DNA from 3 places in the Plantactinospora sp. A48 genome. Region 2 is predicted to be linked to each of the others. Evidence: riboswitches for the same ligand, from Rfam matches in the RefSeq annotation. Region 2 holds a riboswitch; each other region holds the start of a gene.
What was found. Region 2 has a riboswitch for cyclic di-AMP ahead of ACXN5W_RS07260 (C39 family peptidase). Riboswitches for the same ligand answer to the same signal wherever they lie in the genome.
Positions count from the first base shown of each region.

Region 1 (8,530 bases), on a different contig from region 2:
AGGAACGCCACGAGTCGGAGTCCCGGATGCCCCACACGGTGATGCCGTTGCAGCGGGCCACGGCGAGGCAGTCGGTGACCACGTTGCGGTACCAGGTGGAGTTCGCCTGCTCGATGTCCAGCTCGGTGATCTGCACGTCGACCCCGAGCGCCGCGAAGTTCGACAGCGTGGTGCGGTAGTTGCTCGGGTACGGCGAGTTGCTGTTGAGGTGCGACTGGAAGCCGACACAGTCGATCGGGACACCACGGGACTTGAAGTCCTGCACCATGCGGTAGACGGCCTGCGTCTTCGCCTGGTTCCAGTCGTCCGTGTTGTAGTCGTTGTAGCAGAGCTTGGCGCCGGGGTCGGCGGCCCGCGCGGTACGGAAGGCCACCTCGATCCAGTCGTTCCCGGTGCGCTGCAGGTTGGAGTCGCGCCGGGCGCCGCTGCTGCCGTCGGCGAACGCCTCGTTCACCACGTCCCAGGAGAAGATCTTGCCCTTGTAGTGACCGGCCACATTGGTGATGTGGTTGATCATCGCGTTGCGCAGCGCGGTGCCGGACATGTTCTGGGCCCAACCGGGCTCCTGGGCGTACCAGGCCAGGGCGTGGCCGCGCATCCGCTGGCCGTGCGACAGGGCATGGTTGACGATCTGGTCGGCGCTGGAATAGTTGAACTGGTTCTGGTTGGGCTCGGTGGCGTCCCACTTCATCTCGTTCTCGGGCGTGATCATGTTGAACTCACGGTCGAGAATCGTGGTGTACGCCGACTGGGACAGCTTGTACGCCGCCACCGCCGTGCCGAAGTAGCGGCCCTTCTCGGCCGCCGCGCTGCCCAGCGTGGTGCCGGCGCTGGCCGAGCCGGCCATGGTCAGCACCAGCCCGGCGGCGAGCGCGCCGGCGGTCCCGGCCAGCACGGCCGCGCGGGTGCCTCGACGGGCTCCCATCGGCCGGTGGTCGGGTAGCGGATCGGTTCTCATCTGGCTTTACCTTCCGGGCTCGCGGCAGAGCGGATCTGGCCTACGACTCGCCCGTGCTCGACGAGCGTCGATGAATATTACCGATAAACTTTCGGAAACATCAAGGACGTCTATGGGCGAAGATCCTGCCGCACACGCGGATATGGCTTCGAAAGTTTCGATCCCGCCCCCGGTCCGGACGCTCGGGCCCCTCAGGTGCGCGGGAAGGAGGCCCAGATGTGCTTGGTGTCCTCGGTGGCGTACCAGCCCACCTCCAGGGAGAACGCGCGGGCAAGCTGAAGGCCGCGACCACCGGAGCCGAGCGGCCGGGTGTCCGAGAGCTCCGGCATGGACCGCAGGTCGCGGTCGGCCACGTCGAGTACGAAATGGTCGTCATGGCAGAGCAGTCGCACGGTCGTCGGGGGCAGCCCGTGGCGTAGCGCGTTGGTGGCCAGTTCGGTGGCGACCAGCACGACCCGTTCGGGGACCTCGTCCAGGGCCTCGCCCGCCAACAGGGCGTGGCCGGTCAACGCCTCGTGCAGGGAAGCGCGCAACCCACTCAGTTCGGTTGGCGAGTCCAGTACCCATCGGCGCAGCTCAACGGCCTCTGGCAGCGGCGGTGATGTACGCAGCGGTCCCATCGCCCCGGATTACCCAGCGCGGGCTTTCGTCATCCCTGCGGGGGCGACCTTGGGGGTCAAAAAACGAACCCCCGATCCCTGCGATGCGGACCGGGGGTTTCGTCGTGGTGCGGTCAGTGCTGCCGGGGCAGGTCCCTGACGAACTTCGTCCATGCGACCGGGGCGAACGCCAGGGCCGGCCCGGTCGGGTCCTTGGAGTCCCGCACCCCCACGATGCCGGGAAGGTTGCCGGCGACCTCAACGCAGTTGCCCTGACTGCCGCTGCGGCTGCTCTTGCGCCAGCGCGCGCCAGCGGGAAGGTCACTCATGGTTGCCACTCTCCTTGATTTCGGCCAGCAGGCGTGCTGATTCGTCGGCGTCCAGAGCGTAGCCTTCCAACATTTCCCACGCCTCGGCATATGCCGCCACTTCTTCCGGCTTGTCCAGGTACAGCGCTCCGGTCAATGACTCGCTGTACACAGTGGTCGGCTCGGCCGGCCGGGTGCCGAGGCGGGGAAAGTCGAGAATCACGAATCCTCCGGCTAACGAGGCATGATGCGGGACGGTTACGAGCGGAACCACTCGAATCCGTACGCTGGGTCGATCGACGGCCCGGAGCAGGTGGTCGAGCTGTTCCGGCATTCCCGGCGACCGGCGGCGTAGCGCCGCCTCGTCGAGGATCACGTCAAGCCTCGGTGGTCTCGGCCTGGTTCTGGTCAAGAGTTGCTGGCGTTCGAGCCGAAGGGCAACGGCTTGTGCGACCGCGTCCTCAGCGATTCCCGGCTTGCTGCCGATGACGGTGGCGGCGTACTCCTGTGTTTGCAGCAATCCGGGGATGAGGGCCGGTTCGTACTGCCGGAGCTGGCTTGCGGCGGCCTCAAGGCCGACGTACAGCTCGAACCATTTCGGTACGGCGTCGCCGTACGCCTGCCACCAGCCTCGGGCCTTGGTCTCCCGGGCGAGGCTGGTCAGCGCCTCGGTCAGGTCCGCGGGCACCCCGTAGAGCTGGCACATCAGTTTCACGTCGTGGGAGCGCAGGGATGTGGAGCCGGCCTCGATCCGGTACATCCGGGCCCGGGACCATTCGAGTTCCTTGGCCGCCGCTTCGATGGCGACACCGGCCTCTTCCCGAGCCTGTTTCAGGTATCGGCCGAGCTGTCGCCGGGGCACGCTCGACCCGGCATCCGTTTGTGTCACGTCTCGCCCCTCACGTTCTCGTTGTGCCGTTTGAGACAGCTCTACCGTTCCGCGCGAGTCAGTGTCAATACCGGACTGAAATTCTCGATCAGATCCGTTGCAACCCTGGACTGGGACCGGTAGACCTCGAGGTAGCCGGTGTCAGGAGCGCCGCCAGCAGGGCGTGCTCCGGGCGCCGGGCAAGCGGAGGTGGCGGCGGTGGAAGACGGCCCCCTGGTCGAGGTCGGCCAGTTGATCGACGTGGGCGAGTCGGATTGGTTGTCCGGACACGGTCGCCTCCGGATGCGGGTCACCGAGGTGGCGGACACCGGTGGTGTCGACCCCCGGTCGATGGAGTGGATCGTGCTGGCCGGCGTTCCGGTGGCCGCCGGGGGCGTCCACGGCGGGCCCGTCCGGGTGCTGGTACGGGTTGCCGCGCTCGCGGGCCGGCCGACACCCCCAGCCATCCGCCGGCCGGTGTCGGCCGTCCGGCACCCGATCATCGTGCGGCACAATCCGATAGCACCGCTGTGGATCTGCCGGGACTGTGCGTTCCCGTGGCCCTGTCGCCCCGCCCGCGCGGACCTGCGGAGCCTCTACGTCGACGACCCGGTGGGGCTGTCGATGTTCATGGCCGAGTGCCTGCACACGGCCATCGCCGATCTGTTCGAAGCCTGCTCCGGGGCACCGTCGGTAACCCCGGCCGAGCTGTTCGACCGGTTCGTCGGCTGGACCCGCCGGCAGCCGGACGGTCCGGCCGCCGGCCAACGCCGGCAGCCGGTCGGCCCGGCCACCGACCAGCCGGTCGGCCCGGCCACCGGTCGACCGGCGCGGCCGGATGGTCCGGTCACCCGTCGCCAGCGGCAGCCGCCAGGACTGGACCGGCGGCAGCCGCGAGAATCAGAGCAGTGACATGTGTACGTGGTCGGTATGGTCCGACGGTCCGCTGTACGACTTCCACCCCGTCGCCGGGAACCAGATCTGCTTGTACCAGATGACGTAGTAGATGCCGAGCCGGTCGGCGTTGCGGATCAGGAACGCCGCGAGGTTGTTGCCGTACAGGATCTGGTCCTTGTTCTGCGCGTGGACGAAGCCGCTCCTGATCAGTGACCAGTCGCAGGCCCGGCCCTTGGGGTGCTCGAACGGTCCGCCATTGCGGTGGCAGCCCGCGAACCGGTTGAACCCGGCCTTGCGGGTCTCCTTGTAGGCGTTCAGGGTCCGGGCCGTGACGCAGCCGCTCGTCGTCGGGTCCTTCTTGTTGCAGGACTCGCGCGGCCAACTGCCGTCGGCGGCCCGGGGGGCGGCCTTCGCCACCGGCGAGGTGGCGGAGACGAAGCCCTTGCCGATCTGCCGGTTGCCACCCAGCAGGTCCAGCGACTTGTCGACGTTCTCCTTCTGCTTCGCCATGACGGCGGTGAGCCGCTTCTCCTCCTGGACCTCCTCGTCCAGGGCGGCCTGGGCCGCGCGGGCCCGGTCGCGGGCGGCGTTCAGTTCGGCGATCTTGCCGTCGTTGACCTGGTTGATCTCGTTGAGGCCGGTGGCCCGGGCCAGGAAGTCGTCCGGCGAGGAACTGTCCAGCAGCATCGCCGCCTGGCCGGCGGGCCCGACCCGGTAGGCCGAGACGGCGATCCGGCCGATGTCCGGGGCCAGCCGGTCCCGGGCCTCGTCGGCACGGCGCGCCTCGTCGGCGAGTTCCCGCTGCCGCTTCAACGTCTTGTCGAGCTTGGCCTTCGCCGTCACGTAGTTGCGGTTGGCCGTCTCCAGGGCCTCACTGAGCAGCCGGTCATCCCCGTCGCCGGTGTGACCGGACGGGCTCTCCTCGTCGGGACCCTGTCCGGTTGAGGAGGGATTCGGAGTGCCGGGGGCGGCGATGGCGGGTCCGGGACCGACCGCGACGACCAGCGTCGCCACCGCCGCGATCACCGAACTCCACCACATCGGTCGCAGTGCCAATCCGCTCTGTCCTTCCGTGACCGCCGGCCGGGTTAGCTGCCGGGCTCGGGACGGAAGCTGCCCCTACCGCGTCCGACGCGGATTAGCCCCAGTTACCTGGTTCCCCGACTCACCCGGATGGGTGATTAGGCGGCGCCACCGCAGGCGCCACGCGCGCCTATCGGCGATGACCGGGCGTGAGGTTACCTCACGGTGATGGACGGGGGCCACCGTCGCGTCGCTGTGTAGCTGATCCATCACACAGGTGTCCAAGCTGGAGGCTTGAGCGCGCGTCCGCCGGATCGACGACAGAACATATTCGTCGGTTACTCAAGGTGATGAAGGGGCCATTCGGGCCGGTACGGGGGCCGGCTCGACCCGGGTGGCGGGGTGGTCGTCGAAGGTTGGCGGGGCGGTCGCGGGAGTTCGATGGAAGAATCGGATTTCAGGTACTTATCTCCTGATTTCCCCCAAATGGTTATGCTCCGCCACAAACAAGTCATCGGGGGAAAAATGAGCAGGTCAGTCAGGTGGGCAGGCCGGTGGCGGCGTGTCGCCGCAGTCGCGGCCCTCTCGGCACTCGTCGCGACGATCCCCGCCGTTCCGTCATGGGCCGCGGACGACACGGATCCGGCACCAACCGTCACGGCGGCGGCGATCGGACCGGTCAACCCGGTCGCGCCGGCACTGAGCTTCGGCGTGATGACCGAGGGCAACGCCAACGTGGTCCACGACGAGAACGAGGGCACCATGGCCGTGGGAGGTGATCTCTCCTTCGGCAACTACCAGCTCGCCAACAACACCGCCGGCTCGTTCGTGGTCCCCGGCGACAGCCAGCCGTCGGCGCTGGTGGTGGGGGGACGGGTCAACTTCGCCGCCAGCGTCCCCGGCACCCGCCTCCAGGTGCTCTCCCAGGGCTACGCCAAGATCGGCAACCTCACCGGCACCTTCGTCCGGGACACCGACAACAACGGTGCCGCGGTGAACACCCGCATCCTGCCGACCAACGACTACGAGGCTCATCCCCGGGTCGAACTGACGATCCGGCAGCCGCCCGCGAATGTCGGCCCCACCTCGCCGATCAACTTCGCCGCCGCCTTCGAGTCCTTCCGGACCACCTCGACCGGGCTCTCCGGTTGCGAGAACACCGTGGTGCTCCGTACGCCCAACGGAGCTGTGCTGCCCCGGCCGATCCCGCCGGGTAGCAACGCCGTGGTCACGCTGACCAGCGGCGTCACGAACGTGCTGAACCTCAGTGCCACGGACCTGAACAACATCGACACCCTGACCTTCGCCGACCAGCCCACGGCGAACACCCCGCTGCTGATCAATGTCGACACCAGCGGGGTGGGGAACGTCTTCGCGTGGAACGCGCCGAACTTCTCCGGCATCGGCGGCCAGCAGGCGCGGTACGTACTGATCAACTTCCCGACCGCCACCCAGCTCACCCTCACCGCCGGGGCCCGGACCGTCGACGGCAGCATCTACGCGCCCAACGCCGACCTGATCGACCTGTCCGCCAGCAACACCGAGGGCAGCATCATCACCCGGACCCTCGACCACGAGGGCGGGGAGATCCACTACTTCCCGTTCAGCACCACCCTGTCCTGCGGCAGCCCCACCGAGGCCAGCATCGACCTGGTGAAGTCGTCGACCACCTCGCTGATCAGCGCCGTCGGTCAGCAGGTGCCGTACTCGTTCCACGTGGTCAACACCGGTGGCGTCCGGCTGACCGACATAGCCGTCAGCGACACCCAGACCCCGCCGTCGTCGGACGCGGACCTCGGCCCGATCACCTGCCCGGTGACCGCGCTCGACCCCGGGGAATCAACCGTCTGCACGGCGACGTACACGGTGACGCAGGCGGATCTGGACAACGGTGGGGTTTCGGACACCGCGACGGCCCAGGGCACCCCGACCGGGAGCACCACGCCGGTCAGCTCCGAACCGTCCGACCTGACCATTCCGGCCGAGGTGCTGACCCCGGCGATCTCGGTGCTCAAGTCCTCCACCAGCGGCACCATCACCACCGTCGGTCAGCAGGTGCAGTACCGGTTCCAGGTCACCAACACCGGTGGGCTGACCCTGACCGGCGTCAACGTCACCGACGCGCAGACCCCGCCGTCGTCGGACTCGGATCTGGGTCCGATCACCTGCCCGGTGACCACGCTGGCGCCGGGGGCGTCGACGACCTGTACGGCCACGTACACGGTGAGCCAGGCGGACCTGGACAACGGCGGGGTTTCCGACACCGCGATCGCGCATGGCACCCCGCCGGGGACTACCACTCCGGTGGACTCGGCGCCGTCGTTGTTGACCATCCCGGCGACGCCGCTGAGCGCGGAGATCACCGTGGTGAAGTCGTCGACGACGACCACGATCACGGTCGCCGGTCAGCAGGTGCCGTACTCGTTCCACGTGGTGAACACCGGCGGCTTGACGCTGTCGGGCGTGAACGTGACGGATGTGCAGACCCCGCCGTCGTCGGACGCGAATCTGGGTCCGATCACCTGCCCGGTGACCACGCTGGCGCCGGGGGCGTCGACGACGTGTACGGCCACGTACACGGTGAGCCAGGCGGACCTGGACATCGGTGAGGTTTCCGACACCGCGATCGCGCATGGCACCCCGCCGGGGACTACCACTCCGGTGGACTCGGCGCCGTCGTTGTTGACCATCCCGGCGACGCCGCTGAGCGCGGAGATCACCGTGGTGAAGTCGTCGACGACGACCACGATCACGGTCGCCGGTCAGCAGGTGCCATACCGGTTCGTGGTGGTCAACACCGGCGGGGTCACGCTGTCGAGCATCGCCGTGACGGATGTGCAGACGCCGCCGTCGTCGGACTCGGATCTGGGTCCGATCACCTGCCCGGTCACAACCTTGGCGCCCGGGGTGTCCACGACGTGTACGGCGACGTACACGGTGAGCCAGGCGGACATCGATCACGGATCGCTCGACGACACGGCGACCGCGCACGGCACTCCGCCGGAGGGCCCGCCGATCGACTCCGACCCGGCCGGGCTGACCATCCCCGCCGGTGAACCGAGGACCGGGATCGACGTGACGAAATCTTCCACCACGGTGGCCATCACCATGCCGGGGCAGCAGGTGCCGTACACGTACCGGGTGGTCAACACCGGGGGCGTCACCCTGACCGGGGTCACGGTCAACGACACCCTGCTGCCCCCCGCCAGCCGACTGTTGTTGACACTGATCACCTGCGGGCCGAACAACGTACCGAACGGTTCCGTAACGCTGGCGCCGGGCGAGTCCATCGAGTGTCGAGCCACGTACACGGTCTCGGAGGTCGACTTCAGGCAGGATTCGCTGATCGACGTGGCGACCGCGACCGGTACCCCGCCCAGCGGGCCGCCGCCGGTTTCCGGACCGTCGGACGTGGACATCCCGATCCTGCACCCGTCGATCGGGCTCACCAAGTCGGTCGACCCGGACGTGGTGTCCGAGCCGGGCGAGGTCGTCACCTACCGGTACGTCGTCACGAACACCGGTGACACCGTGCTGACCGACGTGACGGTCGAGGAGACCAGCTTCTCCGGCACCGGAACCCCCTCGGCGATCACCTGCGGCAGCACCTCGCTGGCGCCGGGGGAGGACACGACCTGCACCGCGACGTACGCCGTGACCAGGGCCGACATCAAGGCCGGGACGATCACCAACACGGCCGTCGCGATCGGTACCCCGCCCACCGTGCCCGGTCAGGAACCGCCGTCACCCGTACGGTCGGACCCGGCCTCGGCCACCGTGACCGTGACCCGGGCGACCATCGCCGTGGAGAAGTCCGCTGAGCCGGCTGAGGCGCACAGGGTGGGCCAGCGGATCCGGTACCGGTTCGTGGTCACCA
Region 1 is NZ_JBTIXF010000111.1:537-9,066, forward strand. It holds gene ACXN5W_RS29880 (glycoside hydrolase family 10 protein) at 1-958, opposite strand, end outside; gene ACXN5W_RS29885 (ATP-binding protein) at 1,150-1,578, opposite strand; gene ACXN5W_RS29890 (DUF397 domain-containing protein) at 1,692-1,886, opposite strand; gene ACXN5W_RS29895 (helix-turn-helix domain-containing protein) at 1,879-2,754, opposite strand; gene ACXN5W_RS29900 (hypothetical protein) at 2,953-3,645, shown strand; gene ACXN5W_RS29905 (coiled-coil domain-containing protein) at 3,634-4,686, opposite strand; cyclic di-AMP (ydaO/yuaA leader) riboswitch at 4,693-4,828, opposite strand; gene ACXN5W_RS29910 (DUF7507 domain-containing protein) at 5,179-8,530, shown strand, end outside.
Region 1: another riboswitch for cyclic di-AMP. It lies ahead of ACXN5W_RS29905 (coiled-coil domain-containing protein); the one in region 2 lies ahead of ACXN5W_RS07260 (C39 family peptidase).

Region 2 (11,442 bases):
ACGAGCACCCCGACCCGCGCCGTGGCGAACACCCGGACTGGGGCACCTACGTCTTCGACTACGGCCGGCCCGAGGTGCGCAACTTCCTGGTCGCCAACGCCCTGTACTGGTGCGACGAGTTCCACGTGGACGGGCTGCGGGTGGACGCCGTCGCCTCGATGCTCTACCTGGACTACTCCCGGCCGGACGGGCAGTGGCTGCCGAACCGGTACGGCGGCCGGGAGAACCTGGAGGCCATCTCGTTCCTCCAGGAGGTGAACGCGACCGTCTACAAGCACCATCCGGGGACGGTGATGGTGGCCGAGGAGTCGACGGCCTGGCCCGCGGTCACCCGGGCGACCTCCACCGGTGGCCTCGGGTTCGGTCTCAAGTGGAACATGGGCTGGATGCACGACACCCTCGCGTACCTGGCGAAGGATCCCATCTACCGGCGCTACCACCAGCAACAGCTCACCTTCTCCCTGGTGTACGCCTGGAGCGAGAACTACCTGCTGCCGATCAGCCACGACGAGGTGGTCCACGGCAAGGGTTCGCTGACCGGCAAGATGCCCGGCGACACCTGGCAGCGACTGGCCAACACCCGGGCGCTGCTGGCGTTGATGTGGGCGCATCCGGGCAAGCAGTTGCTCTTCATGGGCTGTGAGCTGGGCGACGACCGGGAGTGGAGCGAAACCCGGGGACTCGACTGGTACCTGCTGCACGATCCCGCCCGCGCGGGCGTGCAGCGGCTGGTGGCGGACCTGAACCGGGCGTACCGGAGCACCCCGGCGCTGTGGTCGCAGGACACCGCCCCGTCGGGCTTCCGCTGGATCGTCGGGGACGACGAGGCGAACAACACCCTCGCCTTCGTCCGGATCGCGCTGGACGGCTCGCCCCTGGTGTGTGTGCTGAACTTCGCGTCCGTGCCGCACGAGGACTACCGGGTCGGCCTGCCGCTGGCCGGCCGGTGGATCGAGATGATCAATACGGACGCCCACCTGTACGGCGGTTCCGGGGTGGGCAACCTGGGCGCCGTCGAGGCGGAGAGCGTGCCGTGGCACGGGCTGCCCGCCTCGGCCGCGCTGCGCCTGCCACCCCTCGGCGCGCTCTGGCTGCGCCCGGCCTGACCCCGACGCGCGCACTGGCCGCGCCCAGAACCGGACGTCGAGGTTAAGCGGGGGCCCTTCCTATACCGAAAGCGATAACAGGGGGCCCTTCCTTTCAGACCAGGCCGGCGCGTTTGAGCAGTTTGAACAGGCCGGCCCCGTCGGGCGCCGACAGCCACCGCTGGCCGTCCGGGCCGCTGTCCGCCGGGTGGCCGGGCGGGGTCGGGAAGGCACCGGCCAGCACGGCCTGGGTCGGGGAGAGTCGCCGGATCGCCACCCCGGCCACGTTCGCCGGGTGCGCGGCGGCGAACTCCGCGTAGATCTCCTGGTCGTGCTGCCCGTCGTCACCGATCAGCAGCCACCTGACCTCGGGAAACTCCCGGGCCAGCCGGGCCAGGGTGGCCCGCTTGTGCTCCTTGCCGCTGCGGAACCACCGGTCCGCCGTGGGTCCCCAGTCGGTCAGCAGCAGCGGCCCCGCCGGGTACAGGTGCCGGGAGAGGAACCGGGTCAGCGTCGGCGCGACGTTCCAGGCACCGGTGGACAGGTAGAAGACCGGTGCGCCGGGATGGGCGGTGGCCAGCCGTTCGAACAGTACGGCCATCCCGGGTACGGCCATCCGGGCGTGCTCGTCCAGCACGAAGGTGTTCCACGCCGCCAGCAGCGGCCGGGGCAGCGCGGTGACCATCACCGTGTCGTCGATGTCGGACAGGACGCCGAACCGCACCTCGGGGTCGATGATCCGGATCGGCGCCTCGACCGGGCTGGCGTCGGGAGCGCCGATCCGCACGGCCGCCCAGCCCGGCTGGAACTCCCCCTCGACCCGGACGTCGATGAAACCGCTGCGGTCGGTCCGCGCCTCGTGCCGGCGCCCGCCCGCCTCGATCAGCACCGGGGCGTGCTTGGCCGGCAGGGTGGCGAAGCTGCGCCAGCCGCGCAGTTTCTCCGGGCGTGGGACCGGGCGGGCGTCGATGCGGCCCAGCACGACCCGGCCCATCACCCGGGCCCACCCGCACCCGCCGTAACCGGTGTACGCGACAATCTGCGGTCGCCAGCCGCGCCGGCGCAGCCGGCGCTCGGCCAGTTGGTGGATGGCGTCCTCGATCCGCGCGGCGCGGTGCAGGCGGCGCGGGTCGACCGCCTCGCCGACGGGAGTGAGCGACACGCTGCCACCCTGCCACACCCCGGCGCCACCGGCACGCCACGCCCGGCTTCCGGGCCGTGCGGTCACGCGGTTCGCGAAAAAGATCCGCTTCATCCGCCTGGCTGCGAGGATGGGTTCGGGGGTGACGAGAGGCCGTGGCGACAGCGGGCAGCCTGCGGCGGCCCGGCCGGGCCGGCTGGGCGCGCCGGGCGCCGGACCGGCCAGCCGCGGTGGCGCTGTTGCTCGGCGCCCTGGGGTTCGGCTACCGGCTGGTGCTCGTCCTGCTGACCGTGCCCGGCGGCAACAGCGACGAGGCGACCTTCGGCATCGCCGCCATGCACATCGCGGCCGGCACCGACCAACCGGTCTTCCTGTACGGCCAGCGCTACATGGGCACCGTCGAGTCGTATCTGGCGGCGCCGCTGTTCGCCGTCGCCGGACCGTCCTGGCCGGCCCTGCGACTGCCCCTGCTCGCGCTCTGGGCGCTGTTCGTGCTGGGCAGCTACCGACTGACCCGACGGATCTGCTCGCCCTGGTTGGCCACCTTCACCGTGGGCCTGCTCGCGCTCGGCTCGGAGCGGGTGATCCAGGATCAGCTCACCGCCGTCGGTGGCCGGCCGGAGACCAGGCCCGCGGTCGTCGCGCTGCTGCTGCTCGCACTGGCCGTCGGGGAACGCCGGATGCGGCGCGGCTGGATCGGGTACGCCGGCTTCGGACTGCTGTCCGGGCTGGTCCTCTGGGACGACTGGCTGGTCCTGCCGTACCTCGCCGCGGCCGGGGCGGCGCTGCTGGTCGCGGCCGGACGGGCACTGATCGGCCGGGCCGGGCTGGTGCTGGTGGCCGGCTTCGCCGTCGGCCTGCTGCCGCTGATCCTGGCCAACCTCCACCCGCCGGACGGCCAGGACTCGCTGTCGGTGCTGCGTGAACTCAGCCACGGCGACAGCGCGCCGGCCACCCTGGGGCAACGGCTGCACGGTGCCGTCGAGGTCGGCGTACCGCTGGCCGGTGGCGCCTGCCCGCCGGCGGGCTGCGTACCCGGCCGGATCTGGTGGGCGGGGCTCTATCTGCTGTTGCTGCTGGCCGCGGTCGTGCTGGCCGGCTGGGAACTGCGCCGGGACCGCCGGACGGGCCGGGACGGCCGGGTCCGCGCCGCCGTCCGGCTCGCGCTGGTCGCGGGCGCGGCACTGACCCTGGTCGGGTACGTCCGGAACGACCTGGCCGGCACCGCGCCGCTGCAGAGCGCCCGTTACCTGTCCCTGCTCCAGGTCTCGCTGCCGATCATGCTCTGGCCGCTGTGGCGGGCCGCGACCTGGCTCGGCGACCGGCGGCTCCGCACCGACCGGCGGCTCGGCACCGACCGACCCGGCCGGATCCTCGCCGGTGGGGTCGCCACCGTCCTGCTGGCCGCGCTGACCACCACGATGGTCTGGGCGACCGCCGACTTCCTCGGTCGGGTCGGCCCGACCCGGGACGAGGAGCGGCAGGCGCGGCAGGTGGCCACCGCGCTGCGGCTGGCCGGTGTCCGGTACGTCTACGCCGAGTACTGGACCTGCGACCGGCTCGTCTTCAACGCCCGTGAGCGGGTCGCCTGCGCGGTGCTCGACCAGCGCCTGCGGCCCGGCCAGAACCGGTGGGCGGGTTACCGGCAGCAGGTCGACGCGGCACCCCGGCCCGGGTACCTGTTCGACCTCGACGGGCCGGCGGACCGGGCCTTCCAGCGGTTCCTCGAGCAGCGCGGCGCCAGCGGCGTGGTGCGGACGATCGGGGCGTACCGGCTCTACCAGCCGGACACCGGCCGCCGGCCGTGGCGGTGACACCCGGCCGAGGTCAGCCTTCCGGCGTACCGTGCGAGAAGATCACCGGTGCCACCGGGCGCCGATCCCGGTCCCGGTCCCGGTCCGCGCCACGGTCGGGGACCGCGCCGATGGTCGGCCCGGACCACGTCACCCCGACCCTGGGGGGCGCCTCGTCGCGCGTACCGCCGGGGTGTCCGGCCGGCTGTCCGGCGGGCGGCTCGGGGGCCGCCGGCGCGTCCGCCGCCGGCCGGTGTTCCCCGGTGGCGACCAGCAGCTCGTACGCCCGCTCGACCGGCAGCCGCCCGCTGGTGATGGCCAGTTTGAGCGCCACCGGTGCGGGCGCCAGCTCGACCGGCAGGTCCAGCACCCGGGGCAGGACACCCCGCTCGACCAGGTACGCGGCCGCCTCCGGCGGCAGGTCCAGCCACGGCCGGATGTTCTCGGCGCCGAACCCGTATGCCGCCCACCGTTCCGCCTCGGCGGTCACCCGGTCGGCGACGTGTCGCGGCACCTCGTCCCGTCCACCCAGATCGTCGCTGAGCAGTGCCCGGGCGAGCTCCGGAAGGGTCGCCACCGCTACCCAGCGTCGCCCACCACCCGCCGGCGGCGGATCCCCGGCCGGTCGACGGCCGCGTGCGGGACCCGCACCACGCTGAACAGACATATCGGTATCCAAACATGATCGGCGACGGTCGCGACGACCAGGGTCACCCCAGGTCGCGTACGACACGCCGGTTACCCACCCGCAGCCCGGAGTCTCCACCTGACGGCCATTCCGTCGCCAGATCGGGCCGGACCTTCGGTGGCACGTCGGTGGTCACCCGAACGGCCCGCCGGATCGACACCGGCCGGTGTCCATGGTTGCGGACACCGGCCGGCGCGTTGGTGATCGGGTGCCGATCAGGCGGAGTAGCCGCGGGTGGCCATCCAGGCGGCGAAGTCGTCGGCACTCATCCAGTACTGGCTCTGGCCGTTGACGAACGCCGGATCGGCGATCTTGAGAACCCGGCCGTTGTCCCGGTAGCCGACCACCGTGAGGTAGTGACCGCCGCTGTAGTCGTGCCAGCCGCCCTCGGTGTCGACCTGGCTGCCGACGATGTTGGCCACGATGGCGTGCCCGCTGGCGATCGCGGTCACGACGTCGGACCGCAGGCGGCTGACCTGCCCCGTCGTCGGCATACCAGGAATCTCCCGGGTCGAGTAGAAGTTGGTCCTGGCGACGCTGTTCAGCACCCGGGTGGTGTCGGCCGCCGAGTCGGTGCCGTTCTCGGTGGTGTTCAGCCGGGCCGCCAGGCTGTCCTGGCTGGGGTGCAGGCCGGCCGCGGTGAGCGCGATCCGGGTGGCGGCCGGACCGCAGTAGTAACCGTTGATCTGCGCCTCGTAGTCGTAGGCCAGCGACCGGGCGGCCGGCGGTTTCGGCGCGACCGGCCTGGCGGGCTTCGCCGGCGCGGACGACCTGGTCTGCGAGGGGCTCGGCGCGGACGACCGCGCCGCGGTGGCCGACGGAACGGCCGGCACCTCGGCCGGGGCCGCCTCCGCCGGCTGGGCCAGCTCGGCGGCGACCCGGGTCTGGACCGGTTGGTCGGCCGGTTCGGCCACGCCGGTCACGGTCACGCCGGTCACCACGGCCGCGATGGCGGCGCCCGCGGAGACCAGCGCGACTCGGCCGGCGGGCCGGCCCAGCGCGGAACGGAACTGCTGTGGATAACGAAGCTTCACGGGGATCCTCCAGGGAAGTCCCGACCCGCCCGCCCGGGGGCGCGGTGGATCGGCGGCTCCGCCAGGCCAGGACCCGCGGGCGAGCACGGCGACCGGACGCGGGCGCGCGGGGCGTCCGGTCGGGTCTTCGTGGTGTGGCTTGTCGACCGCCGTCGCGGGTGGGGGTTTCACCCACGGCAGGCGGATCCGGGGGAACAGGTGGCCGGGATCGGACCACCTCAACCGGCGGTGCTCGCGTGACGGGCCTGGCTCGACTGGCGAGCCTCGGTCAGGACGCCGCTCCGGTCGGAGCGGGATCGGGCGCGGACACGCCGGTCGGGATCGGGATCGGGGGGATCCCCGGGGGTGAGTGGTGCACGAAGAAGAACTCCTTCCGAAACCGCCTACCGGGTTAGCTGACGGATTCGGGCGGGAAGATCGCCCTACCACGGGTCTGCACCCGCGGATTCACCCCGAAAGAAATTGGGTCCCCGGCTCGTTGTGGACGACTAAGCGGATCCGTGTCGGCGGCCACCCAACAGTGGCCAACAAACCAACATGGACGCGACGACACTACTGGGCTCCTCCCGCTCCTGCCAAGCCCGTGAGCTGGCTAAACAGTGAGCAACACCGCTCCTGGAAGACACGTTGACCGATTTTCGACCCGCTGACGGAAGTGACACCGGTCATCGTTCTCGACAATTACCGGTGAGCCACTCGACCACCGAAACACCCAAGGCGGCGCCGATGGGACACAAGGGGTTCGGAGTGGGTAGCCGACGGACGAGCGGGTACCCGGTATGGTTTCGCCACCCGGGCGGGATGGGTAGGGCGAATCCGTGCTGATCCGCTCGGTGTCGGGATCGCACCGATCGGGTGGATCCGGGCGGTCCCGCCGTTCGAGGTCGGTCTGGGCGATCCGTTCGGGGGTCGGAGAGATGGCGGGTCGGGCGATGAGCGGTTCGGAACTGCCGGTCGACGAGGGCGGGGGCGCCAGCGTCCGCCCGGCCCCCCGCTGGGTGGCGCCGGTGTTCGCGGCGCTGGCGGCACTCGCGGTGCCCTGGGTCGGCTACCTCGCCGCCACCCTCCCCCGACACGCCGTGGCCGCCCACTACCGGGCCGCCTGGGTGGGCTTCGACGTCGGGTTGATCCTCCTGCTGGCGCTGACGGCCGTCCAGGCGTACCGGGGACACCGGCGGGTGGCGATGGCCGCGACCGCCACCGCCACCATGCTGGCGGTGGACGCCTGGTTCGACGTCACCACCTCACCGGGCCCGGACCTGCTGCTGTCCGTGGTGCTGGCGCTCGTCGTCGAACTGCCGCTGGCCGCGCTGTGCCTGTGGATCGCCTGGCACAGCGACCGGGTGGTCGGGCGTCGACTACGGCGGTTGGCCCAGCGCGCGGAACTGGCCTCGGCCCGGTCCCCGGGCGACGGGCCGGCACCGCGCGCCGCGCTGCCGCGGTCCCGACGCCGGCCCTGACCGGCGCCCTGGCCAGCCGTGCGGGGGCCCACGCTGACAGCCCGGCGATCGACCATCCGACCCGGGCCCGGCCTGCCGGTGCGTGACGGCGGGACCTATGGCCCGGGTCCGGTGAGCCCTTCGCCCGCAGTCACGGTGGTGGCCCGGCCGAGATGATCGGCGTGGGCGTATCGAACGCCCGGTGGAGGAGGGCGGAGTTGTGCTGAACCAGGTGCCCGGACCGGTGGACGCCGCCGTCGACGCGCTGGTCACGGCCGCGGCGAAGGCGCTGGTCGACTACGGGTCGTACACGCAGGAACAGATCGACCGGATCGTCGGCAAGGCGTCCGTCGCGGCGTTGGACCGGCACGGTGCGCTCGCCGAACTGGCGATCGCCGAGACCGGGCGCGGGGTCTTCGAGGACAAGGCGGTGAAGAACATGTTCGCCGCCGAGCACGTTCCGCACAGCATGGCCGGGCTGAAGACCGTGGGCGTGATCAGCCGGAACGACGTCGACGGCATCGTGGAGATAGCCGATCCGGTCGGCGTCGTCGCCGGGGTCACCCCGGTCACCAACCCGACCTCCACGGTGATCTTCAAGAGCCTGCTCGCGCTCAAGACCCGCAATCCGATCATCTTCGCGTTCCATCCCGCCGCCCAGCGGTGCAGCGCCGAGGCCGCGCGGGTGGTCCGCGACGCGGCGATCGCCGCCGGCGCCCCGGAGAACTGCGTGCAGTGGATCGAGGAGCCGTCGGTGGCGGCCACCGGTGCCCTGATGCGGCACCCCGGGGTGTCGGTGATCCTCGCGACGGGTGGCAACGGCATGGTCCGGGCCGCCTATTCGGCGGGCAAGCCGGCGCTGGGCGTGGGCGCCGGCAACGTCCCGGCGTACGTGCATCCGAGCGCCGACGTCGACCGGGCCGTACACGACATCGTCCTGTCGAAGACGTTCGACAACGGCATGATCTGTGCCTCGGAACAGGCCGTCATCCTCGACGACACCGTGTACGACGCCGCGCTCGCCGGGTTCCGCCGGCTGCACGCCCACCTGGCGACCGCCGCCGAGAAGGCGCTGCTGGAGGGGTTCCTCTTCCCGCCGGCCGGCGCAGACGGCGAACGCGCGGGCGGCGAACGCGGGGGCGGGCGGATCAACCCGGAGGCGGTGGGCCGGTCCGCGTCCTGGATCGCCGAACAGGCGGGGTTCAGCGTCCCCGCCGACACCTCGCTGATCCTGGTGGAGACGGGCGGGGTCGGCCCGGCGGAGCCACTCACCCGGGAGAAGCTGTGCCCGGTCCTGGCCGTGCTGCGGGCGCACGACCAGCAGGAGGGATTCCGGTACGCCGAGCAGATGGTGGAGTTCGACGGGCTGGGCCACAGCGCGGTCATCCACGCCGACGACGCCGCGGTCGCCGAGGCGTACGGGCTGCGGGTCAAGGCCGTCCGGGTGATCTGGAACGCGCCCGCGTCCCAGGGCGGCATCGGGGACATCTACACCGCCTACCTGCCCTCGCTGACGTTGGGCTGTGGCAGCTACGGCCACAACTCGGTGTCGAACAACGTCTCGGCGGTCAACCTGCTCAACATCAAACGGGTGGGTCGGCGCAACAACAACCTGCAGTGGTTCAAGATCCCGCCGAAGATCTTCTTCGAGCGCAACGCCCTGCGGTACCTGCGGGACATGCCCGACGTCGCCCGGGTGACCATCGTGACCGACGCCACGATGACCCGGCTCGGCTACGTCGACCGGATCAGCCGGATCCTGAACGACCGGCCGGGACCGGTCACCGTCCAGGTCATCGACACCGTCGAGCCCGAACCAACGATGGACTCCGTGCAGCGCGGCGCCGAGGTGATCCGGTCGTTCCGCCCGGACACCATCATCGCGCTCGGCGGCGGTTCCCCGATGGACGCCGCCAAGGTGATGTGGCTGCTGTACGAGCACCCCGACGTGGTGTTCGCGGACATGAAGGAGAAGTTCTCCGACATCCGCAAGCGGGCCTTCCGGTTTCCCACCCTGGGTTCCCGGGCCCGGCTGGTGTGCGTGCCGACCACCTCGGGCACCGGCGCGGAGGTGACCCCGTTCGCGGTGATCACCGATCCGGCCAGCGGGCAGAAGTATCCGCTCGCCGACTACGCGCTGACCCCCAGCGTGGCGATCGTGGACCCGGCGCTCACCGCCGATCTGCCGCCGGCGGTGACCGCCGACAGCGGCTTCGACGCCCTCACCCACGCCACCGAGGCGTACGTGTCGGTGTACGCGAGCGACTTCACCGACGCGCTGGCACTGCACGCCATCCGGCTCATCTTCGACAACCTCGAGCGGTCGGTGACCGGTGGCGCCGCCGATCCGGTGGCCCGGGAGAAGATGCACAACGCCGGCACCATCGCCGGGATGGCGTTCGGCAACGCGTTCCTCGGCATCGTGCACGCGATGGCCCACACGCTCGGCGCGACGTTCCACATCGCCCACGGGCGGACCAACGCGATCCTGTTACCGCACGTGATCCGGTACAACGGCGCCGTGCCCGGCAAGCTGACCGGCTGGCCGAAGTACGAGCGGTACACCGCCCCGGAGCGGTTCCAGGACCTCGCGAAGATGCTCGGGCTGCCCGCCGCCACTGCCGAGGAGGGCGTCGAGTCGTACGCCGTGGCGGTGGAACGGCTCCGGGCGGCGGTCGGGATCCCGGCGTCCTTCGAGGCGGCCGGCGTGCCGGCGGAGAGCTACCTCGCGGCGCTGCCCCAGCAGGCGATGAACGCGTACCTCGACCAGTGCGCGCCCGCGAACCCCCGGATGCCGATGATCGACGACATGCGGGAACTGATGCGGCGGGCCTGTCACGGCGGGTGACGGTGGGGGCCTTACATCGTTACAGGTAAAATCTTCAATTCAAGTATTGAAGTTTTGTTCCGGCCATGACCTAATTGCTGGCAGATCCTTTCAGTACCGAGGTCGCTACCGCGACCCACCCCCACCTGGGAGGCTTTGCATGATCTCGATCCTCCGAAGGCGTCCGCGAGCCAGGGCCGGAGTCACGGCCGCGCTCGTGGCGCTCACGGCCGCCGTCGCCACCGCGTTCGGCGCCACCCCCGCCCAGGCCGCACCCTCCGGCCTCAAAGGAATGGACGTCTCCAGCTATCAGGGCAACGTCAACTGGTCCGCCGCGTGGAGCAACGGGGCCCGGTTCGCCTACATCAAGGCGACCGAGGGTACGTACTACACCAACGCGTACTTCGCCCAGCAGTACAACGGGTCGTACAACGTCGGGATGATCCGCGGGTCGTACCACTTCGCCCGGCCCGACACCACCAGCGGCGCCACCCAGGCCGACTACTTCGTCGCCCACGGCGGCGGCTGGTCCAAGGACGGCAAGACCCTGCCGGGCGCGCTCGACATCGAGTACAACCCGTACGGCGCCACCTGTTACGGCCTGTCCCAGGCCAGCATGCGCAGCTGGATCGCGTCGTTCGTCAACCAGTACCACAGCCGCACCGGCCGGTGGGCCACCATCTACACGACCACCGACTGGTGGAGCACGTGCACCGGCAACACGTCGCAGTTCGCCACCAACGACCCGCTGTGGATCGCCCGGTACTCCAGCAGCGTCGGCACCCTGCCGGCCGGCTGGGGTACGTACTCCTTCTGGCAGTGGTCCTCGTCCGGGACGTTCCCGGGCGACCAGGACGTCTGGAACGGCACCCTCGACCGACTGAAGGTGCTGGCCTGCAACGGATCGTGCTGACCCTCCGCGCCTGACCCGACGGGTGCCGCGACCACCGCGGCACCCGTCCACGCGGTCAGTCCCGGTCCGGTCCCGATGATCCACACGATCTTGCGTTGTCAGGTCCGGCTGCCCGGAACGGTCCACTAAAAGGGCAGGATCGTGCGGATCATGGGGACGGCGCGGAGGCGACCGGCTCCGCCGACGACACCGGCTTCTCCGCCGACACCGGTTTCTCGGCCGCCAGCGGTTTCTCCGCCGACAGCGACTTCTCCGCCGGCTCCGGTCGGCGGGGCGCCGGGACCCGGACCGGCCCGCGGCGGCGCGGGCCGAGCAGCCGCATCATCGGCGTCTCCACGTACCGGTGCAGCAGGGCGGCGGCCGCCAGGTTGAGCAGCAGGAAGCCGACCGCGGCGACCGGCCCCCACCAGCCGGGGAAGCCACGCGGCCGGCCGAGCCAGGTGAGCACGCTGGTCACCACGAAGACGTGTACCAGGTAGTACGCGAAGGACACCTCGCCGAGCCAGCGCATCGGCCGGGACC
Region 2 is NZ_JBTIXF010000009.1:36,198-47,639, forward strand. It holds gene glgB (1,4-alpha-glucan branching protein GlgB) at 1-1,106, shown strand, start outside; gene ACXN5W_RS07245 (App1 family protein) at 1,201-2,187, opposite strand; gene ACXN5W_RS07250 (hypothetical protein) at 2,400-4,040, shown strand; gene ACXN5W_RS07255 (hypothetical protein) at 4,054-4,596, opposite strand; gene ACXN5W_RS07260 (C39 family peptidase) at 4,923-5,741, opposite strand; cyclic di-AMP (ydaO/yuaA leader) riboswitch at 6,107-6,246, opposite strand; gene ACXN5W_RS07265 (hypothetical protein) at 6,674-7,201, shown strand; gene adhE (bifunctional acetaldehyde-CoA/alcohol dehydrogenase) at 7,383-10,028, shown strand; gene ACXN5W_RS07275 (lysozyme) at 10,168-10,920, shown strand; gene ACXN5W_RS07280 (acyltransferase family protein) at 11,069-11,442, opposite strand, start outside.

Region 3 (11,442 bases), on a different contig from region 2:
CGGCCAGGTAACGGGCGGTCAGTCCGCCGGTGAAGCCGGTGGCACCGAACAGGACGAGGTCGTACGGGCGTTCCGTGGGCACCTCCGCAGTCTCGCACCGACCCGGCGCCGCCGCCCGGTCGGCTCGGCCCGGTGCTGTGGCCGGGGGTGGATGCCGGTCGGGTGAGCCGGACTCCTCCGCAAGGGGTGAAGCGGCTCGGCCCGGGTAATCCGGGCGGCCGGCCGGGGATCCGACCGGCCGACCGGAGGAGGTAACCCACAGGTGTTCCAGGATCAGCACGGAGACCTCACGGCACCGCCACTGCTGGCCGGCCGGCTCAGCCCGCCGCCCGTACCCGACGCGCTCGTCGACCGACCCCGACTGCACCGGTTGCTGGACGCGGGCGCGGCCGGCCCGGTCACCCTCGTCTCGGCCCCGGCCGGATGGGGTAAGACGGTCCTGCTCAGCGCCTGGCAGCGGGCCACCGGTACCCGGCCGGTGGCGTGGCTGACCGTCGAACCCACCGATCCGGCCGGCCGGCTCTGGTCGTACCTGGCCACCGCGCTCACCGGCGGTCCGGCGATCGGTGACCCGGCCACCCCGGACTTCCTCGACCGGCTCGCGGGCGCGGTCGCACGGCGGGACGAACCGGCGGTGCTGATCCTGGACGACGTCCACCGGGGTGCCGAGCCCGACCTGCTGGACGGGCTGGACTTCCTGCTGCGGCACTGCGCGGGCCGGTTGCGCCTGGTGCTGGGCGCCCGGACGGATCCGGTCCTCGCGCTGCACCGCTGGCGACTGAGCGGGGAACTCACCGAGATCGGCGCCGCCGAACTCGCGTTCACCCCGGCCGAGACCGAGGAACTGCTGGTGGCACACCGGGTGCGCCTGCCGGCCGACCGGATCGCCGAGCTGGTCGCCCGTACCGAGGGCTGGGCCGCCGGACTGCGGCTCGCGGCCCTGGCCCTGCGCGAGCACCCCGACCCCGACCGGTACGCGGCCGAGTTCGGCGGCGACGATCCGGGCGTGGCCGGTTACCTGCGGGCCGAGGTGCTGGCCGGGCTGCCGGAGCGGACCAGGGACGCGCTCCGCCGGGCCGCCGTTGCCGAACGGATCTCCGCCGACCTGCTTGCCACGCTCGGTGAATCCGCTGACCCCGCTGACGCTGGTGACCCCGCCGGCCCCGGCCCCGCTGACCCGGCCGAGCTGCTGGCCGGCGCGGAGCGGACCGGGTTCGTGCTGCCGGTGGGGACCCGCCCGCCGACCTGGCGCTGCCACCGGCTGCTCGCCGACCACCTGCGCGGGGAACTGGCCCGACTGCCCGAGCGGGAGGTGCGTGACCTGCACCGCCGGGCCGCCGACTGGGCGGTGGCGCACGACCAGCCGGCGGCGGGACTGCGGCACGCACTGATCGCCGACGACCGGCCGTTGGCCCGCCGGATCCTGCTCGACCACTGGCCGGAGCTGCTCCCGGCGGTCCCCGCCGAGCCCACCGGCGCGGTACCGGCAGCACCTCCGGCGGACCTCGACGGTGACCCGGAACTGGCCCTGGCGTACGCGGCGGACCTGCTCCGGGAGCGCGACCCGGCGCCGGTCGTCGCCATCCTGGACCGGCTGGCCGGGTCGTCCGGATCGGACCGGCTGGCCGGGTCGTCGGGATCGGGTCGACGGGGCGGGACCGTACCGGTGATCCTCGCCGGCCTCCGGCTCGGCGTCGCGCAGCTCGACGGTGATCCGCACGCGGTGGCGGCGGCCGCCCGGCGGCTGCTCGCCACCCTGGACCCCTCGGCCGAGACCGTCGACCACGGGCCCGTGCCGCTCGATCACCCGGCCGACACCGTCGACCGTACGCCCGCGACGCTGCCCGACCGGGGCACCGTGGCCGGCGCGCGGGCCCTGGCGCGTACGGCGCTCGGCCTGGTCCGGCTGGGCGCCGGCGAGCTGACCTCGGCCGAGGACGAGCTGCGGGCCGCCGTCGCCGGCTCGGACGGTCCGGGGCGGCCGGAACTGGCGGCCACCGCCCGACTCGCGCTGACCCAGGCGGTACGCGGTGCGCTGCGCGCGGCCGACGAATCCGCGCGTACCGCACTGGCGCTGCCGCCGTGCCGGGACCGGCAGTCCGCGCTCGACTGCGCGCCCGCGTACCTCGCGCTGGCCATCGTGGCCGCGGAGCGGGACCGGCTCGCGGAGGCCGAGGCGCAGCTCGCGCTGGCCGACGGTGCGCTGGACCCTCGGTGCGAACCCGTGGTCGCGGCCCTGGTCGAGCTGGTCCGGGCCCGGCTCCGGACCGCCGGGGCCGATCTGGCCGGTGGGTTCCAGGCCGTGCTGGCCGGGCGGCAGCGGTTGGCGGACCGGCCGGCGCCGCTGGTCACGGCCGCGCTGCTGGCCGCCGAGGCGCAGTTGCGCACCGCGAACGGTGATCTCGACGGCGCGCGGAACCTGCTGGTCCCGGCCGCGCAGACCGCCGCCGGCGCCACCGCGTCGATCGCAGTCGAGTTGGCCCGGGTCGAGCTGCTGGCCGGAGATCCGGGCGCCGCGACCCGGGCCCTGCCGGACTGGGACGGCCCGTCCGCCGCCGACTGCCCGTTGCCGGTACGCCTGGAAGCCGGACTGCTGGCCGCCCTGGCCGCTCTGGCCGGCTCGGCTGCCTGGGCCGGTTCGGCTGGCTCGGCTGGTTCGGCCGGTTCGGCCGGCGCGGCCGGTTCGGCTGGCTCGGCCGGTTCGGCTGGCGGTGACGGCCGGCGGGCCGGCCGGATCGTCGAACGGGTCCTCGACCTCGCCGATCCGGAGGGTTACCGCCGGGTGTTCACCCGGTCCCACCCGTCGGTCCGCGAGTTGCTGGCCGCGCGACTGGATGCCGGCACCGGGCACTGGCCAATGCTGGCCGAGGTGTTACGGGGCACCGAGCCGCCGCCGGTCGGTGCTGTCGCCCCGGTCGCGCTCGGTGAGCCGCTGACCGAGCGGGAGCTGACCGTGCTGCGCTACCTGCAGAGCATCCTGTCCAACGTGGAGATAGCGAGCGAGCTGTCGCTGTCGGTGAACACGGTCAAGACGCATGTCCGCAACATCTACCGCAAGCTTGACGCCAGCCGCCGGCGTGAGGCGGTCACCCGGGCTCGCGAGCTGCACCTGATCTGACTCCCGAACCGTTAGGAAGGGCCCCTTCCGATACCGAAACCGATAACAGGGGGCCCTTCCTTTCCGGTCAGTCGCCGGTGGTGGCGGCGGCGTCGATGGCGGCCAGCAGGTCGGCCAGGGCGTACCCGCCCTCGTGCCGTACTCCGTTGACGAAGAACGTGGGCGTCCCGTTCACGCCGCTGCGGATGCCGCCCACGAAGTCCGCGCGCACCCGGTCCAGCCAGTGGTGCGCGTTGACCTCGGCGGACAGGGCGTCCACGTCGACGCCTGCCTGCTGGGCCCCGAGCGACAGGTGGACCGGGTCGAGTTGCTCCTGATGGTCGAACAACCAGTCGTGTACTTGCCAGAACCGGTCCCGGCCGCCGGCCGCCTCCGCCGTCTCGGCCGCCATCTCGGCGTACGGGTGGACGTTGACCACGGGAAAGTGCCGGAACACCAGCCGTACCACGTCCGCCCGCTGGTGGAGCACGTCCCGCAGGCTGGCCGCGGCCTGGCCGCAGTGCGGGCACTGGAAGTCGGCGTACTCGATGATGGTGACGGGAGCGTCGGCCGGACCGCGGACATGGTCGGCCGGATCCACCGGCACCCGCAGCCGACTCACCGTCACCTGCAGGGGCGTGTTGCCCATGCCGGCACCCGCGATGGCGGGGTCGTCCCGACCAGTCATGGTCCGATGCTGGTCCCGGCGCGGGTGATCCGGGATCACCCGGACCGGGTGGAGCGGCACCCGGACGTCGGGTCAGAGCGAGACGATCAGCTCGTTCCGGACGTCCGTGACCCCCGGGGCCGACCAGGCGACGCCCTCGGCCTCCCGCCGTTCCAGCCGGGAGTGGACGGAACCGCGCAGCGTGACGGCACCCTCGCGTACCTCGATGTCGATCCGGTCAGCGTCGGCCGCCACGGTACGGACGAGGGCGCTGAGCAGCCGGCGGTGCAGCTCCTCGGCGCTGGGCCGCACCCGGGGCATCACCCGGACGCCGTTGGTCAGGCCGACCACCCCGGTCAGCCGCCGGACCGAACGCTCCGCCGCGCGTCGCTGGTACTCCCATTCCACCTCACCGCGCAGCACCACCCAACCGTCCGAGACGGTCACGTCGAGGTCGTCGACCGGTACGAAGGCGTCCCACTCCAACGCCCGCCGTACCGAGGTGGCCAGCTCGGCGTCGCTGCGGTTGTCGGTGCTGTTCAGCCGCACCTCGATGTCGTTGGCGACCGCGAGCACCCCGGACAGCCGGTGCGCGGCCCGTTCGGCGGCCCACCGTCGGGCGTAGCTGTCCACCCAGCCGGTCAACGTGACCACGCCGTCGGAAACCACCACGCCGATCTCGTTCGGCCGCAGTTGGGGATCGAAGTCCAGTTCGGCCAGGACGTTCCGCTGGAGGTCCTGGTCGGCCGTCGCCGTCACCATGGGTCGCTCCTTCCGGTGGACGGTTCCTGATCACCGGCCGGCTCGCGTCGCGCCGGTCGCGTCCGCGGCGGCGCACCGGGCCCGCCGTACCACGAGTGTTCCCGGCACGGCGGTGAGCCGACCTCACCCGGCGTGGATGAGGGATGTTTCGGCGCCGTTTCCGCCGGGTCGGATGTCCGGCACGACCCGGACGGGCGACGTCGTGGGGTGTCACGATGATCCCGTTCGGTGCCCGACGGCGTACGGCGCCGGGGCGGGTGCCCGGACCCTCGGCAGTCCGGAGGTGACGGATGGACCGGCAGGCGGCGGCCCTCTTCGCGGGCATCGTGGTGACCGGATTCGGCCCGGCGCTCTGGATCGGCAGCCTGCTGTACCGGCCGGTTCCGGCGATGCGGCCTCCCGCGGCGGAGGCGAGCTGGTCCGGGACCGGGCCGCCAACGGTCCGGATCGGTACCTCGGGTGGTTCCGGCGGTGCGTCGCGGCCCGCCGACGCACCGGGGCCGGGGGGCGACGGATCCGTCAGCCCGACGGCGCCGAGGCCGATGCCGGTAGGGCCGCCCGATCCGGCGCCGGGCGGCGTCACATCCGGCCCGCCGACCTGGCCGCCGGCCAGCTCGACCGGCGGACCGACCGGCACCGCGAACCCGACGGACGGTGTCGGCCCGCCGTCGCCGACGGGTTCCTCCGCCCCGGAAACCGCGCCGGTGACCAGCGCATCGGCGTTACCGGGGCCGAGCCGGGGAACGGACGGCAGCCCCACCCCGTCGGCCCCGGCGTCGTCGCCGGCGGTCCCGGCTTCCGGTGGTACGCCTGACCGCGCGTTCGCGGGTTGGCGTGTCCTCGCCTGATCCTCAGTTGTCGCGGGCGACCGGTGACCCCGGACGGTCCACGTCGACGAACTCGACCTGATCGGTCGACCCGAGGGCGGTGTTGTCCCTGGCCATGGCGGTCCGTGCCGCCGTACCAGCCGCCCAGCCGATGGCCACGCCGACCAGGCCGGCACCGATCAGGTACGCCCAGGGCAGGCCGGGGCGCCGGCCGGCGAGCGCGTCGAACGCCCGGCTGGCGCGTTGCCATGCCTCGTCCGCCACCGACCCCACCCGGTCCCGCGCGTCGTCGGTCAGCCCCGCCGTCGCGGACCGGGCCGACTGAGCGGTGTCCAGCGCGGCGTCACGGACGGTCTCTCCGGCCGAGTTGACCGCGGCGACCAGATGTTCCCACGCCTGGTCGGCGATCCGCTCGGTCCTGCCCCGGCGGTCCAGCAGGTTGGTTCCGAACATCGGTGGTCCCTCCTCGGCTGCCGAACATCACTGACCACATCGGACAGATGTGTCCGGCTCGGCGCAGTTGCGATTACCTTCCCCGAGGTGCCCCCGTGGGCCCGGTGGCAAACTCGCGATCACGCCTCGTGATCGCATCTTGCCGTACCGCTCGATCACGAACGGTCAGGATATCAGCACGCCCCGTCGCGGCTGGCCGATGCGGACCGCCCGTCGACCGGCGCGTTGACCGGCTCGCGAGTGACGCGGGCGACTCGTGGTGAATGCCACTGCCGGGTCTTTGCCGTGGTCAGCGGCGGTGGGCCGGGCTATTCGACTGGCGGGGTGGCGTGGGACGGCTAGGGTGGGATGCCGCGGCCCAATCGGAGCGAGGGCTCCGGTGCGCCGTGGTGAAACGTTGGGTGAGTTGCCCGGAAATGTCCGGGTAATTCCCTCTGGCCGCATAGATTGCTCGGCCGGAGGGGTGGCGACCGGAGCCGGCGAGGAATACGCTCGGTCGCGGCCCGCGTACTAGAGGCGCCCGGTACGGGCGAGTGGAGGTGCTCGCGTGAGCCTGTCGATCAGCACGTCGATACTGCCCGGTGGAATCGTGGAAATCTCGCCCGAAGGGGAGATCGACGTCGATACGGCGTTTGAGGTGCGCGAAGCGGTGGCGGGCGTGTTGGCCAAGGGCCGACCCTCCCGGATCGAGCTCAACATGCGTCGGGTCACGTTCATCGACTCGGTCGGCATCAGCGCGATGGTGGGCGGCTTCCAGATGGCCGAGGTCAGCGGCGTCAAGCTCGTGGTGACCGAGCCGAGCAGGTTCGTCCACCGCCAGCTGTGGGTGACCGGCCTGCTCGGGCTGTTCGGCGCCCCCGAGCCCTACTTCGCGGGCGCCAGCGCCTCCGAGGCGCCCCTGCCCGGGGTCTGAGCGGGCCGTCCGGCCGCCTTCCGGCCGTCGCCTGGGATCCCGCTCTTCTTCGCGTCCCGCCGGCCCTGGCCGGTGCCCGGCGTCCGGCGTCCCCGAGGGGTGCGGCCCCACGGCTTGAAGCTGGACAGTGCGGTCATGAAGATCAACAGGCTGGACGAGACCGTCGGCGCTATCACCAGGTCCGCGCGGTCGCGTGCCGTCGCGGCCGCCCCGGCGTCGGCGAGATGCTGGACCATCGGCACCAGCAGGAACAGCACCAGCAGCAGCATCGCGGTGGTCAGCACCAGCTTGGCGACGACCCACTTGTAGCGCAGCACGCCCCACGGGGTGACCAGCCCGCTGAGCAGTCCGATCACCCAGACCGCCACGGACAGCGGCGCGAACAGCACCGTCGCGACCAACCGGGCCGCCGGGTAGACCACCGCGTGATCCGCCCCGACCAGCCCGGCGATGCCGAAGGTCAGCAGGACGAGGTCGGCACCGAGCCAACCGACCGAGGTGACCACGTGGGCGGTGAGCAACGCCTTACGGGCGCGTGGCGAGATCCTCATGGTGCCGATGCTGCCGGGCGAGCGGGCGCCCGTCGTGGTGCCCGAAGCGGATTCCGGCGTACGACACCGGACGTACCCGGCGGTGGCCGGTCACGGCCGGTGCCCCGGCCCGGAGGCGGGCCGGGGACAGCCAGAGTCAGTATTCCGACAGGTGCACGTGGTTGGTGTGGTCGCTGGACGGGTCGCCGTTGCCGCCGCTGTACGCCTTCCAGCCGCTGCTCGGCAGCCAGATCTGCCTGAACCAGATCACGTACAGCACGCCCAGCCGGCTGGCGTTCTTGATGAAGTACGCGGCCAGGTTGTTGCCGTACGTCTTGTCCGAACCGGTGGCGACGCCCTCGAACCCGCCCTTGGCGGCCGCGAAGTCGCAGGCCCGGCCCTTGGGATGTTCGCCGGATCCGCCGCTGCGGTAGCACGAGACGAAGTGGTTGAAGCCGGCCGCCTTCGCCTCGTTCATCGCGTGCAGGGTGCGCGGGGTGATGCATCCCGAGGTGGTCGGGTCGTTGACGCTGCACGACTCGGGTGGCCAGGATCCGTCGGAGTTGCGGGGCGCGGGCTTGGCCACGGCCCGGGACGTGCCACCCGTACCCGTGGTGCTGCCGCCACCACCGGAGACCGCGAGGGCCCGCTCGGCCTGCTGCTTGCGCTTGGCCATCACGGCGAGCTGGGTGCGCTGCTCACCGATCTCCTTGTCGATCGCCTCCTTGGCCCGGGTCTCCTGATCGCGCGTGTCGAGCAACGCCCGTAGCTGCCGGTCCTCGTTGCCGGCCACCGCCTGGAGCCGGGCCGCCGAGTCGATGAAGCCGTCCGGTGAGGTGGCGTTGAGCAGGGCGGTGACCGGCCCGAGCCGCCCGGTGCGGTACGCCGCCCCGGCCAGCTCGCCGACGGTCTGGCTGCGCATCTCCACCTCGCCGGCGAGTTCACCCAGGTGTCTGGCCAGGTCCTTCTGGCGCTTGGTGGAGTTGTCGAGCTTCGCCCTGGCGTCCAGGTAGCCCCGGGAGGCGGCGTCGAGCTGCTCCCGGAGGCTGGCCGATCCGCCCTCGTTGTCGGTGTCGCCAGGCGCGGCCCGCAGGCCGGCGATCGGTGCGGCCCGCAGGCCGGCGAGCGGCGCCGCGGCGGCGGGGGTGGGGGACACGGCGAGCGGCAGTGCCGCCGCCAGGAACGCCGCGAGAATCGCGACGGTACGTCCAGCAGGTGCCATGAAGCGTCCTTCCGTCAGCCGCCGACCGGGTTAGCTGACGGGTTCGGGACGGAAGATCCCTACCGCGGTTGCGCGGATGCACCCCTGGTACGTGGTTCCCCGGCTCGCCCGAGGGCGATTAGGCGGCGGTTTCCGCAGGCACCGGTGGGCGCCTCCCGGCGGAAACCGGAGCCGAGTTTACGGCCGGTGGGCCGAGGTGGCTCCGTCGACACCTCGATGTCTTGGGGTAATTGTCAGAAAAGTCCACCTGGACAGCCGAAACTTAAGGGTCCCCTAATCACCAGCCGGCGGAGCCACAGCCGTCCGGTCGGGCGGCCGGCTCCACCTGCAACGTGGCGTGTTCGATCCGGAACTCCTCGTGCAGGGCGATCCGGGCCGCCGTCAGCACGTCACCGACCTCCGTCTCCGGCCGCAGCGTCAGGTGGGCCGAGGCCACCTCCATGCCGGGGGTCAGCGTCCAGACGTGCAGGTCGTGTACGTCGGCGACGCCGGGTAGCGCGCACAACCGGGCCCGCACGGCCGGCACGTCCAGGTGCTCGGGTGCGGCCTGCACCAGGATCCGGACGGCGGCCCGCCCCAGTCGCCAGGTGCGGGGCAGGATGAACAGGCCGATGCCCACCGCCACCAGCGGGTCGGTCCACCACCAGCCGGTCAGCGCGATGGTGCCGGCGGCCACGATCACCCCGACCGAGCCGAGCAGATCACCCAGCACCTCGAGGTAGGCGCCCCGCACGTTGATGCTCTCCCTGGCGCCCGCGCGCAGCAGGCCGAAGGCGGCGATGTTGGCCGTCAGCCCGAGGAACGCCACCACCAGCATCGGGCCGGGTCGCACCGGTGACGGGTCGCCGAACCGGCGGATGGCCTCGGCCAGCACGTACAGCGCCACGCCGAACAGCAGCACGGCGTTGGCCAGCGCCGCCAGCACCTCGAGGCGGTAGAGGCCGAAGGTCCGCTGCGGGTCGTTACCGGCCCGCCGGCCGGCGGTGATGGCCGCCAGTGCCATGCCGATGCCGAGCACGTCGGTGAACATGTGCCCGGCGTCGGAGAGCAGCGCGAGGGAGCCGGTGAGCAGCGCGGCGACCGCCTCGACCACCATCAGCGCGGCGAGGATGGCGAATGCCGCCCACAGTCGTCCGCGGTGCCGGTCCGCGGCCCGCAGCACCTGTCCGCCATGGTCGTGCCCCGCGCCCACCTGACCACCCTCCGTCACCGGTCACCCTCCCAACCCAAGCTATGCTCACATTGCTATATATGCAACTGGCACCTGGACCGCGGGCCGGACCGTCGGCGGCGCTGTGAACGTGGTCCTCGGCTGACCGGGCGAGGGTCAGGAGGTGAGCGTGATGGTGGTGAGGCGTTGGGTGGCCCGGGAGAGGGCGACGTACAGGGTCCGGATCCCGGCCGGGGAGTCGGCCCGGATTCCCGCGGGGTCGACCAGCACCACCCCGTCGTACTCCATCCCCTTGGCCTGCACCGCGTTGACCACCTGCAACCGTGGTCCGGACAGCTCCCGCAGCCAGTCCGTCACCTCGTCCCGGCGCGGTACCGGGGTGATCACCCCGACCGTGCCCGCCACCTCGGTCAGCAGCTTGGCGGTGGCCTCGACCGTGGCGGCCGGCAACTCGTCCGGGCGGACGGTGCGGGCCACCGGCGGGACACCGGTGCTGCGTACGGCGGTCGGCAGCACCAGGTCCGGATCCAGCTCCCGGATCACCTCGGCGGCCACCGCGAAGATCTCGGCCGAGTTCCGGTAGTTGGTGGACAGGGTGTACTCGTGCCGCTGCCGCCGCCCCAACGCCTTGTCCCGGGCCCGGACCAGCTCCGCCGGGTCACCGGTCCACGCCGTCTGCGCCGGGTCACCCACCACGGTCCACGAGGCCAGCCGGCCCCGTCGACCCAGCATCCGCCACTGCATGGGCGAGACGTCCTGCGCCTCGTCGACCACGACGTGCGCGTACTCCCGGTAGTCCTCGTCCCGCCGGACCGTCTCGGCGCGGGCCGCGCGCTCCCGGTCGGCGTACGTGCTGACCTCGCGTACCCCACCCGCCACCAGGAACGGGTCGCGACGCTTGCGAGCCGGCCTCGGTGGCCGGCCCATCAGCTCGTCCAGCTCGTCCAGCAGCGCCACGTCCGGGATGGACGGACCCTCGGCGTCCAGTTTCCGGTACGAGTCGACCAGCAGCTCGGTCTCGGCCGGGGACAGGAGGCCGGCGGTGTACGACCGCAGCCGCGCCGGATCGGCCAGCCAGGCCAGCACGTGCCAGGGGTGCAGCCGGGGCCACCAGGCGCGGATGAAGTCCCGGAAGTCGGACCGCTCGGCCAGCTCGTCCTCGAACTCGCGCCGCCCGGACGGACTGCCGCCCCCGGCCTCGCGGGCCTGCGCCCAGAGCGCCGCGAACAGGCCGTCGATGCCGGCCCGCCGTACCTCGTTGCGACGCGCCCCGCGCGGCAGCGCCCGATCGCGGATCCGGTCCAGCTCGTCCGCGCGCAGCCGCAGCAGCCGTCCCCGGTACAGCAGACGCAGCTCGGTCGGCCCACCGGGTACCGCGTCCCGGGCCGCGCGTTCCAGCACCCGGCGCATCCGCAGCGACCCCTTCACCCCGGTCACCGGCGCGGGTTCGGTGCGGGTGGCGGTCAGGCCGACGACCATCGAGCCGAGCGAGTGCAGGGTGGCGGTGTCCTCGCCCAGCGAGGGCAGCACCGAGGAGATGTAGTTGACGAACACCCCGGAGGGGCCGACCACCAGCACCCCGCCGCCGGCGAACCGGGCGCGGTCCGAATACAGCAGGTACGCCGCCCGGTGCAGCGCCACGGCGGTCTTGCCGGTGCCCGGTCCGCCGGACACGATCGTGACACCGGAGGCGGGGGAGCGGATCGCCTCGTCCTGCTCCCGCTGGATGGTGGCCACGATGTCCCGCATCCCGGTGCCGGTGACCCGGCTCAGCGTGGCCAGCAGCGCACCGTCGCCGAC
Region 3 is NZ_JBTIXF010000023.1:62,326-73,767, forward strand. It holds gene ACXN5W_RS14635 (saccharopine dehydrogenase family protein) at 1-82, opposite strand, end outside; gene ACXN5W_RS14640 (LuxR C-terminal-related transcriptional regulator) at 263-3,118, shown strand; gene ACXN5W_RS14645 (DsbA family protein) at 3,186-3,785, opposite strand; gene ACXN5W_RS14650 (BON domain-containing protein) at 3,858-4,526, opposite strand; gene ACXN5W_RS14655 (hypothetical protein) at 5,378-5,806, opposite strand; gene ACXN5W_RS14660 (STAS domain-containing protein) at 6,354-6,719, shown strand; gene ACXN5W_RS14665 (hypothetical protein) at 6,671-7,270, opposite strand; gene ACXN5W_RS14670 (coiled-coil domain-containing protein) at 7,407-8,471, opposite strand; cyclic di-AMP (ydaO/yuaA leader) riboswitch at 8,475-8,606, opposite strand; gene ACXN5W_RS14675 (cation diffusion facilitator family transporter) at 8,749-9,663, opposite strand; gene ACXN5W_RS14680 (HelD family protein) at 9,799-11,442, opposite strand, start outside.
Region 3: another riboswitch for cyclic di-AMP. It lies ahead of ACXN5W_RS14670 (coiled-coil domain-containing protein); the one in region 2 lies ahead of ACXN5W_RS07260 (C39 family peptidase).